One region of the Sutcliffiella horikoshii genome, then DNA from elsewhere that is predicted to be linked to it. Evidence: riboswitches for the same ligand, from Rfam matches in the RefSeq annotation. Region 1 holds a riboswitch; each other region holds the start of a gene.
The links. Region 1 has a riboswitch for S-adenosylmethionine ahead of K7887_RS01310 (methionine biosynthesis PLP-dependent protein). Riboswitches for the same ligand answer to the same signal wherever they lie in the genome.

Region 1 (4,852 bases):
GTTCTTGGTTACCGCTTGCTTCTGTAATGGTTTGCTGAAATGCCTGTTCAAAGTCTTCTATTAAATCCTCGGCACTTTCAAGTCCAACCGACAAGCGGAGTAAGGAGTTGGAGATGCCGCGTTTTAACCGTTCTGCTTCCGGCATTGCCGCGTGAGACATTTTCGCAGGGAAGGAAAGGATGGATTCTACCGCTCCTAAGCTCACAGCAAACACCGGAATTTCTACATTGCCGACAAACTTCCTTAAATCCTCCTCGCTGTGCAGTTCAAAAGAAAGGACAGCTCCAGGTCCTTGCGCCTGTCTGTGTTGAAGGGTGAAGCTAGGGTGTGTCGTCAATCCTGGAAAATAAACCTTTTTAACGGCAGGATGTTTTTCTAGGTAACTGGCCATTTTATAAGCGGACTTTTGGGACTGCTCAAGCCTTACATGCAATGTTTTAAGCCCTCTTAAGACAAGCCACGCATCCTGGACACCAAGCACCGCGCCGAAGGAATTTTGCAAAAAGGCTAAACGGTCGGCAAGCACAGGATCCTTCGCCACCGCAAGGCCTGCCACGACATCACTGTGTCCGGAAAGAAACTTCGTTGCGCTGTGCAGGACAAGGTCTGCGCCAAGCTCCAGCGGCTTTTGCAAGGCTGGCGTCAAGAACGTGTTGTCGACGAAAGTCCAAGCTCCGACTGTTTTGGCGAGAGTGGAAATCGCTGTGATGTCCGTTACTTTTAATAACGGATTGGATGGTGTTTCTACATAAAATAATTTTGTATTGGGTTTGATGGCTGCTTTCACTTTTTCCAAATCTGTCATATCCACAAAAGTATGTTCCACGCCGTATCGGGTAAGAACCTCGGAGACCATCCGGTAAGTGCCCCCGTATACGTCTTCTGAAATCAATACGTGATCGCCTTGTGATAGAAGGAGGAAAGCAGTCGAGATGGCAGCCATTCCAGATGAAAAAGCAAAGCCTCGCGTTCCTTCTTCTAAGTGTGCGATTGTCTCTTCGAGTGCTTCCCGGGTTGGGTTGGCAGAGCGTCCATAGTCATATTTGCCAAAGGAATCGATATCAGGCTGATGAAAGGTGGATGCGTGTTGTATGGGCACGCTCACCGCTCCGTTACTTTTATCAAACTTATGGCGGTTGTGTAGCAGCTTCGTTTGAAAAGAATGGCTCATGATAGGACCTCCTTTTGAATGGAAGCAGCTTTCAGCGCCGCCTCTAAGTCTTGTATTAAATCTTCCGCGTCTTCAATGCCGACTGAAAAGCGCAACAGTCTGTTGCACACGCCGGTTTCGAGGCGGATTTTTTCCGGAATGTCCGCATGCGTCTGAGTGGCAGGATATGTGATAAAGCTTTCCACGCCGCCAAGGCTTTCGGCAAAAGTAATAAGGTTCAAGTTTTGAAGCAGGGGATTGACCCATGCTTCGTCTTGGATGCGGAAGGAGAGCATGCCGCCCCGTCCTGGGTAGAGTACGTCCGTAATGGAATCATGCTGAGCTAAGTATTCCGCAATTCGTTTTGCATTCTTTTCATGCCGTTCCATGCGAAGGGACAAAGTTTTCATGCCGCGTATCAATAACCATGAGTCGAAGGGACTGAGCACCGCACCTGCCGCGTTATGGTGAAGCGCAAGGGATTCACAAAGCTCCTCGCCCTTTGCGACAATGAGTCCTGCCAGCACATCATTATGACCGCCAAGATATTTGGTCGCGCTGTGAATGACGATGTCCGCGCCTAATTTTATGGGATTTAATAGAACAGGAGTGTAAAACGTATTATCACAGATTAAAAGAAGTCCGTGAGCTTTCGCGAGCTCTGAGACCGCTTGAATATCTGTTTCTACCATCAGGGGATTGGTGGGAGTCTCTACAAAGATAGCCTGTGTTTGTGAAGTAATGGCTTTTTCGATTTCTGAAAGGTCGGTCGTGTCCACATAGCTACAACACAGTCCCCATTTTTTATAGCCTTCTTCAAAAAGGCGGTACGTGCCGCCGTACAAGTCCTTACAAACGATAAGGTGGTCACCGGACTTGAAAAGGGAAAGGATGGTCAGAATCGCCGCCATGCCGGAGCTACAGGCATACCCTTGGTCGCCGGCCTCTAAATCCGCGATTGCTTTTTCCAACACATGGCGCGTCGGATTTCCCGTTCTTGTATAGTCGTATCCTGTTGATTGCCCAATACCTTCGTGTCGATAGGCAGTGGAAAAATAAACAGGCGGGTTAACAGTTCCAGTGGCAGTTTCTGAGCGATTTCCGATTTGCGCAAGCTTTGTTTCCGTTTTATACATGAAAGGGCCTCCTATATGGTAAGTGACAATCGTTTCTTCCAGAGGGATGAGGCTTTAATGCTTTATTGGATAAAAAGAAAAAGCCTTCTATAAGAAGAAGACTTTTATCGAAAAGTTCATTCTTCTCATCTCTGCAAGCATCACAGCTTGCTGGAATTAGCACCTTTTCAACGTCCGTTCTAACGGGCGCTGCTGGTTGCTGAGGTGTCTTCGGGCCATTCCCTCAACCTCTCTGGATAAGAAAGTTCACTATTTAATTATCTGAACAATTTAATTATTTTACTAATTTACAACAGGTCAGAGTGAAATGCAATGTTTTTTTCTGAATGATTTAATTTTATGCGGTGAAGGAGTGGGGTAGAAGTTAAGTGGAGAAAGAATTTTTTTGTCATAAAATGGTCAATCCCATAAGAGGAAATTCCACGGAGCATGTTATATAATGTTAACTATAAAGTATGTGAAACTTTTCACTAACTAGCTATTCTAATCCGATTTTCATTAATAGAAAAGAGGGATTTATCATAATGACGGACTTAAAAACGATTGCAAAATCACATAGAGGTACAAGGATGACGCTGACCCTTATTGCCATACTGACAGGAGCGACTGTTATCGGGCAGGCGTATTTCTTCGTCACTATCGTGGATCGCGTGTTCCTGAGGGGCCACACGTTCCAAGAAATCCTGCCATTCCTAGGGGGACTTCTAGCAGTATTGGCTGCACGAGCGGCCTTGATCTATTGGAGCGGTCTAACGGGCGTGAAGCTTGCTGCCAAAGTAAAACGAGATTTCCGGATTGCGTTGTTGCAGAAATTTTCCAACAGTCCGGTTCAAGCTTCTCTTAAGGGCCAGTCTGGTCAAAAGGTGAGCGTGATGATGGATGCGGTGGATGAAATCGATCCGTATTTCAGCAGGTATGTGCCGCAGGTCATCCAATCGAGCATCATCCCTATCATGATTTTGATCGCGGCATTCAGCCAGCATGTGAATACAGGTTTGATTATACTGATTACGGCGCCGTTCATTCCCATTTTTATGATCGTTGTAGGCTTGAAAACAAAGAAAAAATCAGAAGAGCAGATGGATAAACTGAATGCTTTTTCCGGAACGTTTCTCGATACCTTGCAAGGGCTCACGACGTTGAAACTATTCGGTCGCTCAGCCAAACAGCAGGAAACAATCGAAAATAGCAGTTTGAGCTTCCGGGATGCAACGATGGAAGTGTTGAGAATCGCATTTTTGTCCTCCCTGATGCTGGAATTCATTTCGATGCTTGCAATTGGATTGATCGCGCTTGAGGTAGGTTTGCAGCTTGTGGTCTTTGAAAATGTTACGTTCTTTACTGCCTTTTTCGTATTGGTATTGGCACCTGAGTTCTACCTTTACTTGAAGGAGCTTGGAAGCGCCTTTCATACAGGGCGAGGTAGCATGGGAGCAGCGAAAAAGGTGACAGATGAGCTGGCAGAGGAGGGAAATCCTATCGAATGGGGGGACGCTTCTTTTCAAAAGGAGCAGGGTCCTCCTGCATTACAATTGAACAACCTTGGCTTCCGTTATGGAGATCAAGGCTTTGCCATCGAAAATATATCAGTGGATATCCCGCCATACACGCAGCTTGCTTTAATTGGGCGTAGTGGAGCAGGAAAATCGACACTGCTCAATCTGATGGCAGGGCTGATTCGCCCGTCAGAAGGGGGAGTGCTGGTGGATGGAAAGCCATTATTTGAATACGAGGAAAAAGCGTGGTTTGACCGCCTCAGCTATATTTCGCAAAATCCGTATCTTTTTTCTGGAACGATTGCCGATAACATTGCGATAGGCGGAAAGGCGGATGCAACACAAGAGGAGATAAGAAGTGCTGCCGAGAAAGCGGGTATCCTTCCGTTAATTCAATCTTTACCAGAAGGTTTCAAGACGAAAATCGGCGAAGCTGGGAGAGGTTTATCGGGCGGAGAAAAGCAGCGATTGGCGTTGGCGCGAGCCTTTTTGAAAAAGCCGTCGGTCATCCTTTTTGATGAGCCAACAACAGGACTGGACTTGCAGACCGAGCGGATTTTGCAGGCTTCTATGAAGGAGTTGGCGAAGGGGTCTACCGTCATTACCGTTGCGCACAGATTGCATACAATCAAACAGGCGGACTCCATTTTACTGCTTGAAGCAGGTGCGTTGATTGCCCAAGGAACACATGAAGAACTGGTTGAAACGGTACCCGCTTATCGTGAAATGGTGTCTGTCCAGCAAGGAGGGAGCGCAGGATGAGAGAGTTAGCACATGTTGTAAAGCTGGTCATGATGGAGAAGAAAGACATACTCCTGTCCATTTTGCTCGGGTTCTCAGCAGGGATTACAGCTGTGGGGCTATTTGCCTCCAGTGGTTATCTCATTTCCAAAGCGGCCTTGGCTCCGCCAATCTATACCTTGACCGTGATGATTGCAGTGTTGAAGCTCTTCGGTTTCGCGCGGGCATTTAGTAGATACGGCGAACGTCTGTATTCACATAGGACAACTTTTACGATATTAAGTAATCTGCGTGTTTCTTTTTATAAAAAAATAGAGCCGCTTGCGCCG
Region 2 (4,852 bases), 400 kb from region 1:
AGCTTCAGATATTCAAAGTGAGTTAACTCGTTTTGTTGTCGCGGCAGTTTCTGTTACACAGCTTATTTATCTCTCCGAAGTAGGGGGCGTGATTTTAGGTTCTAAAGTTCCTGTCTCGCTTTGGGAGATGTTCGTGATCTACATTTTACGTACGTTGATTACTTTACCTGTTATCGCGCTGATGGCGCATGTGTTTTTCTTTTAATAGTGGAATGTAAAAAAGCTATCCGTAGGGTCCGGTTGGGACTTGCGGATAGCTTTTTTCGTGGGAACCCTCTGTAGAGTGTAGCGCAAGGTGTGAGACTCCTGCGGGGGATAACGGTTGGTTGAGACCCCGCAACGAAGTGAGGAGGCTCAAGCATCGTCCCGCGGAAAGCGAACACCTGGAGCGAAACTCTACAGTTGTTTAACAGATCCCTCTAGCTCTTTGCCGAGTAGTTTGGCTAGCTCCAGCATGCCGTATTTTCCGGCAGCTTTTTCGGCGTCAGCGTTATAATTTGTGTTGGTGTTGACATCATAGGTGAAAATCTCACCCTGACTGTTGCGGATAAATTCAATACCTGCCACCTGGATCTCGTTTTCTTGCAGGAACTGTTCATACTTTTCAATGATTGGGTCGGCAAAGCCTTCCACGATACGGAATTTCGGCTTCTCTTCGACTTCTTCTCCTACCGGGCAAAACAGGTCCCCGATCTGGCAGGCATCGGCCGGGCACAGCTCAAAGCCTTCTGACGTATCGACCTGCACCGCATAAACAAATTTCCCGCCAATAAACTCACAACGGGTAATAAAAGGCTCTGGTGCCTGAATGTATTCCTGGATAAGCGTGATTCCATCTACCGGCTCTTCAAAATCTGGTCCAAACAAGTATTCTTCAAGGGAAGCTGTTGAATGGAATAGCTGTACCCCAAGTCCTTTTCCTGCTCGATTATGTTTGGTAATAAAGGAGTCAGAACCAATTCGCTTTGCCGCCTGCAAGATATGTTCTTTGCCTACCGCCGCAATGGTTTTTGGTGTCTTGACTCCGGCTTTTTCAAGGGCCGTATACTGATTGACCTTGCTTAGTTCCAACTGAAGAGCGCGACTTCCATTCAGGACTTTCCGTCCATGGTGTTCGAGCCATGCAAGCACAGCCCCTGTTAACTCAGGTGCAAAACGATGATCTCTTGTATGAGAAGAAGCGCTCATTCTGTTGTAAAATACGCCTTCAGGTGGCTCTTCCGTCAGAGGTACCACTCCTTCATCTAAGTGCCATTCTTCATATGGCAAACCTAACTCTTCCAATCTAGTTGTTAAATGTGTCGTCCACTCTTTATTTTCATGAATAATATAAATTTTTTCCACGATGATTGCCTCCATTTTATGCATATATAGTAGTGTATTCTCTGCTAGGTTTTATGATTGGGCAAGCTCTTCTGGTTGCGGATGTACTAGGGGCATCACTTTTTTGGCGAAGCGCTCCATTTCTTCAAGCTGCGGGGAAAATTGTAATAACAATAATTCCACGCCAGCTTTCTCGAATTCTTGTATTCTAGTAGCAATCTGCTCCGGCGTACCGATTAGATTTGGACGCAATCCCCTATTTGACACAGAATAATCCTGCAGTTGTATTTGTTGTTCAAGCTGTGATTTGCTTGTGAAGTCCTTAAATCCAGCATACGCATCAGATTCTTTAACAGCTGTAATCCTGGCGAGTTCTGCCTGTGCTTCCTCTTCTGTATCCCTGCAAATAACATAGGCAGCCATCCCAAACGATTGAAATGGAGGATTCGATGTCTTGGCTCTCTTTTCTTTCATATCGTTAATCTTCGCCGCCACTTCCTCCACCGTGCCCCCGTGCATGACATAGGCATCACAGTGCGAGGAGATAACTTCCTTCCCTTTCGGACTTTCGCCGCCTGCATAAAGGATGGGATTAGGGCGTTGTACCGGTTTTGGGTGGAGTTTTGTTTCTTTCAGCTGATAGTATTTTCCCTCATAGGTAAAAGAATCTTCTGTCCATAAACCTTTAAGAACATCAATAAACTCTTTCGTGCGGTCATAACGCTCATCATGCTCGGTAAAGATCCCGCCATACTGACGGGCCTCCTCTTCCCACCAAGCCGACACGACATTGAGGGTGAATCGACCGTTGCTGATGTGATCGATGTTTGCTGTTGCTTTCGCGGCAATAGCAGGGTTATGAAATCCAGGCCTGATCGCCGTCATTATTTCTATCTTTTCGGTTACTGCTGCCAAGGCTGCGGCAGTAGACCAAGCCTCCAATGTGTCCTCTTTCGGGCCTTTAATATCATTTAGGAAGAGCTCCGCAATTAAGGTTGTATCAAACCCAAGCTGTTCTGCCTGCTGAATTACCTTTTTGGCATAGTCAAAAGTCGGAGGCATCTGTTCATCCTCCACATTTCGCAACCAACCGCCGAATATCGGCAACCAAAATCCAAACTTCATCTCACGCTTCCCCCTTTTGATGTTTGTGTATGTAGACAAACAAAAAACTCCTTCGATAAGAAGAAGTTTGAGTACAAGCCCGTAACATCCACTTATCTTCCAAGAACGTTTGTCTTGCTGGAATTGGCACCTATACAGTTGTCCGTACTGTACGGTTGCCGGGCTTCACAGGGCCAGTCCCTCCACCTCTCTTGATAAGAAAACTTACTATTCAATTATTGTTATCTAGACTAATCCTATCACGAAACTTGGGAATGGACAAGTCTTTCGGATAGCTAAATACTCTGGTTATATTACTAGCTTATTAGCTGGGGGAGGAAAAATGAACTGGTGGTTTTGGAGTTATTTAGGGGATTGGGGTGGATGGCGCGGGGATGAAGACACTTTTGAGCTTGTAAACCACTCAGTGAGGTCTTCATCCGCCTTATGAAGACACTTCCAAGCCTAAAATTCTCTCACGGAGGTCTTCATCCGCCTTATGAAGACACTTCTGAGCCTAAAATCCTCTCACGGAGGTCTTCATCCACCTTATAAAGACCTCTCTCATTACTTTTCCTGCTCACTCAGGTCCTCATAGACCCCATGAAGATCCCTTGTGGGTCTAGACTATAAAGTAGACACGGTTTGGAGAGACTTGTAAAAACAAGTATCTGGAACGGAGCGTGTCATGATGAGTAAAAGATATGACCCTGAATTCAAGGAATACATTGCCAAGCTAGTAGTAGAAGAGGGAAATAAAGCAACAGATATTAGTAAAGAAATGGACTTGTCACCAAAGAACATATCACGTTGGGTTAGCATTTATCGAAAGAAAACGCAAGCTGGGGAGAGTTACATTACTCCTAGCGAGTTTAAAAAACGTGAAAAAGAACTATTGGATCAAATAAACGAATTGAAAGAGGAAAATGAAATCATAAAAAAGGCGGCGCACATCTTCATGAAAAGCCAGAAGTAATTTACCGATTTATTTTTCAACATCGGAAAGAGTTTCGAATTGTGAAGATGTGCACGGTATTAAATGTATCCAAGAGTGGGTACTACAAGTGGATTAATAAAAAGGAGTCCCCTAGAAAAAAACGAAAAACGTGGATGATGGCAAAAATTCGTGGTCTATTCTTTCAGAATAAAGAAGTCTATGGGAGTCCTAGAATTACGAGAGAATTGTATAAAGATGGGTTTCTGATTTCAGAGAAAACCGTCGGAAGATATATGCGTGAAATGGGGCTTTGTGCTATACCGGAACAACGTTTTGTGGTTACGACAGATTCCAACCATAATCAGCCAATTTATCCGAATCTACTTAATCGCGAGTTTAATCCAGAAAAGCCTAATCAAGTGTGGGTAACAGATATCACATACATTTGGACGTTAAAAGGATGGTTGTATTTGGCTACAGTAATGGACCTGTTTTCTAGAAAAATTGTTGGTTGGAGTTTGAACAAAACCATGACAAAGGAGCTTCCTTTACAAGCGTTAAACAGAGCTATAAATCAAAGAAAGCCTCCTTATGGCCTGATTCACCATTCTGATCGTGGTAGCCAATATACCTCCAGTGATTACATCGCACGCTTGAAGGAATGTAACATGGAAATAAGTATGAGTCGAAAAGGAAACTGTTATGATAATGCATGTATGGAGTCCTTTTTTGCGACTCTGAAAAAAGAGCTTGTGTATCGAAGAAAATTCGCAACTCGAGAAGAAGCAACGAAGGAAATTTGGACCTATATTATGAGCTTTTATAACGAAAGAAGAAGTCACTCTAAACTAGGATATATATCACCAAATGAATACGAACGAAGCAATACGAAAAAACAAGTACTAGATAAAGAAGCTGCATAAAGAGTAACCCCACTTAGCAACTTTACATGGAGGGGCGGGTAGGATAGCCTACCTGGCGAGCCACTGGTTCCTACCCAGGTGGCTTTGTGGCTCGAGGTCATACCCGCAGAGGCTCCATGTCAAGTTGCGGGACACTGAGAATTCTCTATTTGGGATCTTTCATACAAGATACAAACTAGATACGAGGAAAATAGCTTTTTTAAAAAGTAAAGCTGTACCAATATTGAAAAACATAAGAAGATTCTCTCTAAAAAGTTGTCCACTTTCTTGACAGAAGACCACTTGCGCTAACGGTACCAAAAAACGCCCCCCAAACCAGGAAGGCGTCCACTTAAAACCTATTATTGTATATCCTTTTCGAAATTAGGAGCATGCAAGCCTTCTGCTTCAAACGTTTCTCCTATTTTCTGATGAAAACTCTCCAATGCAGCTGTCACTTCTACACCATCTGAACCTTCAGACAATGATGCGGCACGTTCTTCAAAATATAAAGCCAACAGTTCAATGGAATCCTTCATATCGACCTGAAGATCCTCATCCAAATTCTCAGGGATCTCAATGCCAC
Region 3 (4,852 bases), 1.2 Mb from region 1:
GAGAACTAGACGTGGATAGTGGTTTAGTGAAACTTGGCAGTAATGCAAAAGTCGGCTATCTTTCTCAGCACATCAAGGCCAGTAACCCAAAACAAACATTAATAGAAGCTTTCCGTGAGGACATTTCCATCACCTTGGAACAAGCAAGACATGTATTAGCAAAATTCTTATTCTATGGACCTGCTGTATTCAAGAAGGTGGAAAATTTAAGCGGCGGCGAAAAAATGCGCTTGCGTCTGGCACAGCTCATGCACCAAGACATCAATCTGCTAATATTAGATGAGCCGACAAACCACCTGGACATAGATTCCCGCGAAGTGCTAGAAGAAGCATTGGAGGAGTTCGACGGCACCATCCTCGCTGTCTCCCATGACCGGTACTTCTTAAATAAGTATTTTGAGAAAACATGCTGGTTAGAAGATGGGGAGATCGTTACCTTTGAAGGGAACTATCAGTATGCGCGGGAGAAGCGGGAGGAATTGGAGAGGAAAAAGGTTGTGGAACTACCTGAAATCACCAAAATTGAGCAAAAGAAAAAGCACTTGGTTTATGAAGCGAGCGAAAAAAGATGCTACGAAGAATTTGAAAAGCAATTAGAAGATTTGGAAACAGAGATAGTTAAGTTGGAAACTCTGATGAACAATGAAGAGGATTTACTTACACTTCAAAGGCTGCAAGATGAACTAACCGTCTTAGAAACAGAAAGAGACTCTTTATATATAAAATTAGAAGAAATCCTTTAGAATTAAAAACCGCCTAAGAATAGAGCTCTCAAAGAGCCTCATTCTCGGGCGGTTTTCTTTATTAACTATATTAAGCGTTCGCTTGTTCTTTCAAAGCATCTGCTTTGTCTGTTTGCTCCCAAGGAAGATCCAGATCATTACGTCCGAAGTGGCCGTAAGCTGCAGTTTGCTTGTAGATAGGACGACGAAGGTCTAGCATTTTGATGATTCCTGCTGGACGAAGGTCGAAGTTATTGCGAACCAATTCAACTAATTTTTCTTCAGAAACTTTACCAGTTCCGAAAGTATCAACTGCGATGGATACCGGTTGTGCAACACCGATCGCGTAAGCCAATTGAACTTCACACTTGTCAGCAAGTCCGCTTGCTACGATGTTTTTAGCCACATAACGTGCAGCATATGCACCAGAGCGGTCTACTTTCGTTGCATCTTTACCGGAGAATGCTCCACCACCGTGGCGAGCGTATCCACCGTAAGTATCAACGATGATCTTACGTCCTGTAAGACCCGCATCCCCTTGTGGTCCACCGATTACGAAACGGCCAGTCGGGTTGATGAAGTATTTTGTGTTCTCGTCGATCAATTCAGCAGGAACTACCGGCTTGATTACGTATTCCTTGATGTTGCGTTGGATACGCTCCAAGGAAACCTCTGGGTGATGTTGAGTTGAAATTACGATTGTATCAATACGAACTGGTTGGTCGTTCTCATCATATTCCACTGTCACTTGCGTTTTACCGTCTGGACGTAAGTAAGGAAGAACCTCATCTTTTCTCACTTCTGTTAAACGGCGAGAAAGCTTGTGCGCCAGTGAAATAGGTAATGGCATTAATTCTTTTGTTTCATTACAAGCATATCCGAACATTAGACCTTGGTCTCCAGCTCCGATTGCTTCGATTTCTGCATCTGACATTTGACCTTCGCGAGCTTCTAACGCTTGGTCAACACCCATTGCGATGTCAGCAGACTGCTCATCGATGGAAGTAAGTACCGCACAAGTTTCCGCATCAAAACCGTACTTTGCACGAGTATAACCGATGCCTTGGATTGTTTCACGAACAATTTTAGGAATATCTACATAAGTGGAAGTTGTAATTTCTCCAGCTACCAATACCAATCCAGTAGTAACGGATGTTTCACACGCTACACGTGCATTCGGATCATTTGTTAGGATTGCATCCAGGATAGAATCGGAAATTTGGTCACAAATTTTATCCGGATGGCCTTCCGTTACGGACTCAGAAGTAAATAAACGACGTTGTTTAGTCATTAAAAAAAGTTCCTCCTTTTTGTTTATGAAAAGCGTTTGACTTCTCTTCACGTACAGCAGTTATATTTGATACGGATCTCAGTTCCTATTGTGATGTTCTATGTTATCTTGTGTAAAAATAGAAAAAACCTTCCCACAAAATTGAGGAAAGGTTTGATGTCGAGAATTAGCCTTTCACTCTTATCGGTCAAGGTCATAGCCTTGCTCAGGTTTAGCACCTTTTCTCAAGCGACCAATAACATTGGCCTAATACAAAACAGCGGCGTGCTTTTTCGCGCTCGCTCATCCTTTGAGCAGGTTGCTGGGTTTCATAGGGCCTGTCCCTCCACCAGCTCGGAATAAGAGTATCCGTTCAAGGTTCTATATTAGCGTACTAAAACCTTTCATGTCAACAAAAAAGAGAAATAATTCGACATCAATTTACAGGAAATAATTACTTCCTTTTATGTAGATCTTTTATCTTGAAAAATCTCATTATCATTTTCTTTTACTTCTGGTTGGCAAGGTTTATAATGGGAGAGGACATTTGGTGAAAATTTTAGTGGACAAGCTTAGAAATGACAACGCTTTCAATCAGTTAATCTAATGCTATTCCACTTGGATAAGCCTCTTTTTCACAAAATGTTAACGAATTCCTATAAATTTTCATAAAATAAGCTAATTAGTATGGACTATTAAGTTAAATGTGTTATACTTTTTAACAGATGAGAAAATAAATAAGCAAATTATATAATCAAAGGAGAGTTATCCATGATGAAAACGGTTGGGATTGATAATGGGTTAACAAAATTAATTTACGGAAGCAACACGCATGTTCAACTGTCTGTTCCTCAATTGGTAGAAAAGATATTAAACCGTAACGAAGGCTGCCTGACCTCAACTGGTGCAGTACTCGCAACGACTGGCAAATACACGGGTCGCTCCCCTAAAGATAAATTTATTGTAGAAGAAGAAATCAGCAAAGATAAAATTGACTGGGGTACCGTCAACGCGCCTATCTCTGAAGAAGTATTTGATCGCCTATATAACAAAGTTCTCACATACTTAGAAAACAAAGAAGAAGTATTTGTATTCAAAGGCTTCGCTGGCGCCGATGAAAAATATCAATTGCCAATCCAAGTAATCAACGAATTCGCATGGCACAACCTTTTTGCACAACAGTTATTTATTAAGCCAAATGAAGAGCAATTGGCAAAACATGAAACCGCATTCAGCATTGTTTCTGCTCCGAATTTCAAAGCAGATCCTGTCATAGACGGAACAAATTCAGAAGCATTCATCATTATTTCCTTCAGCAAACGCATTGTTCTGATCGGTGGTACAGAATATGCCGGAGAAATGAAAAAGTCCATTTTCTCTGTAATGAATTATCTTCTTCCGGAAAACGGAATTATGCCAATGCACTGCTCGGCAAACGTAGGACGCGAAGGCGATGTAGCATTATTCTTCGGTCTTTCCGGTACAGGTAAAACAACGCTATCTGCTGACCCGAACCGTAAACTTATCGGAGACGACGAGCACGGCTGGTCTAACACAGGCGTATTTAACATTGAAGGCGGATGCTATGCTAAATGCATCGGTCTGACTCGTGAAAAAGAACCGCAAATCTTTGACGCAATCCGTTTTGGCTCAGTCCTTGAAAATGTGGTCATTGATGGTCAATCAAGAATTGCTGACTATGAAAACTCCACGTTAACAGAAAATACACGTGCAGCTTACTCATTGGATGCAATGGACAATATCGTTCAACCAAGCATTGCCGGTCACCCAAATACCATCGTCTTTTTAACAGCCGATGCAACTGGCGTATTGCCTCCAATCTCTAAGCTATCAAAAGAACAGGCAATGTTCCACTTCCTAAGTGGTTACACAAGTAAACTTGCAGGCACAGAGCGTGGAATCACATCACCACAAGCAACTTTCTCTACTTGCTTTGGTTCACCATTCCTGCCGCTTCCTGCTACTACTTATGCGGAGATGCTTGGCAAGAAAATTGATGAGCACAACGTACAGGTTTACCTTGTTAACACAGGCTGGACTGGCGGGGAGTATGGCGTTGGAAGCCGCATGAAGCTTTCTTACACAAGAGCTATGGTACAGGCGGCACTTGAAGGCGACCTGACAAATGTGGAAGTAGAAACCGATCCATACTTCGGCGTTTCCATTCCAGTACATGTTCCAGGTGTACCTGACGAAGTGTTACAACCGAAGAAAACATGGCATAACGAAGAAAAATACGACCAGTTTGCTCGCGAGCTCGCAGGAAAGTTCAAAGCGAACTTCAAGAAGTTTGAAAATGTACCTGCGGAAGTCCTTGAGTTGGGCGGACCTACGGTATAATAATTATAAATGTTTTAGGCCAACCAAGGCTTTGAGAGACTTGGTTGGCCTTCTAGTTTATGGGGGGACGTTTAGAAGAACCCCCTATATGACTGTTTTCATGTTTTTAGTGGGGGTTCGGGCGTATAGAGCTGTCCTATTTAACCGTTTCCCTCTTTCTCTTGGGTGTTCGGGCATATAGAGCCGTTCTATTTGACTGTTTCCCTCTTTCTCATCGGCGTTCGGGCGTATAGAGCCGTTCTATTTGACCGTTTCCTTCTTTCTCATCGGCGTTCGGGCGTATAGAGCCGTTCTATTTGACCGTTTCCTTCTTTCTCATCGGCGTTCGGGCGTATAGGATGTTCCCTCTACAACCGTTTTCCCTTTCCACACCGCGTTTCGGGCGTTGAGAAGCTCCCTCTACTACCGTTTTCCCTTTCCACACCGCGTTTCGGGCGTTGAGAAGCTCCCTCTACTACCGTTTTCCCTTTCCACACCGCGTTTCGGGCGTTGAGAAGCT

Region 2: linked by a shared signal. The riboswitch ahead of K7887_RS21140 (LLM class flavin-dependent oxidoreductase) and the one ahead of K7887_RS01310 (methionine biosynthesis PLP-dependent protein) in region 1 are both predicted to bind S-adenosylmethionine.
Region 3: linked by a shared signal. The riboswitch ahead of metK (methionine adenosyltransferase) and the one ahead of K7887_RS01310 (methionine biosynthesis PLP-dependent protein) in region 1 are both predicted to bind S-adenosylmethionine.

What each region holds. Positions count from the first base shown of each region.
Region 1 is NZ_CP082918.1:236,997-241,848, forward strand. It holds gene metC (cystathionine beta-lyase) at 1-1,171, opposite strand, end outside; gene K7887_RS01310 (methionine biosynthesis PLP-dependent protein) at 1,168-2,286, opposite strand; SAM riboswitch class I at 2,409-2,529, opposite strand; gene cydD (thiol reductant ABC exporter subunit CydD) at 2,811-4,544, shown strand; gene cydC (thiol reductant ABC exporter subunit CydC) at 4,541-4,852, shown strand, end outside.
Region 2 is NZ_CP082918.1:4,150,091-4,154,942, forward strand. It holds gene K7887_RS21130 (YjiH family protein) at 1-205, shown strand, start outside; gene K7887_RS21135 (ATP-grasp domain-containing protein) at 397-1,344, opposite strand; gene K7887_RS21140 (LLM class flavin-dependent oxidoreductase) at 1,396-2,448, opposite strand; SAM riboswitch class I at 2,538-2,649, opposite strand; partial or broken gene K7887_RS21150 (IS3 family transposase) at 3,119-4,287, shown strand; gene K7887_RS21155 (hypothetical protein) at 4,629-4,852, opposite strand, start outside.
Region 3 is NZ_CP082918.1:3,390,490-3,395,341, forward strand. It holds gene abc-f (ribosomal protection-like ABC-F family protein) at 1-743, shown strand, start outside; gene metK (methionine adenosyltransferase) at 814-2,013, opposite strand; SAM riboswitch class I at 2,191-2,358, opposite strand; gene pckA (phosphoenolpyruvate carboxykinase (ATP)) at 2,767-4,353, shown strand.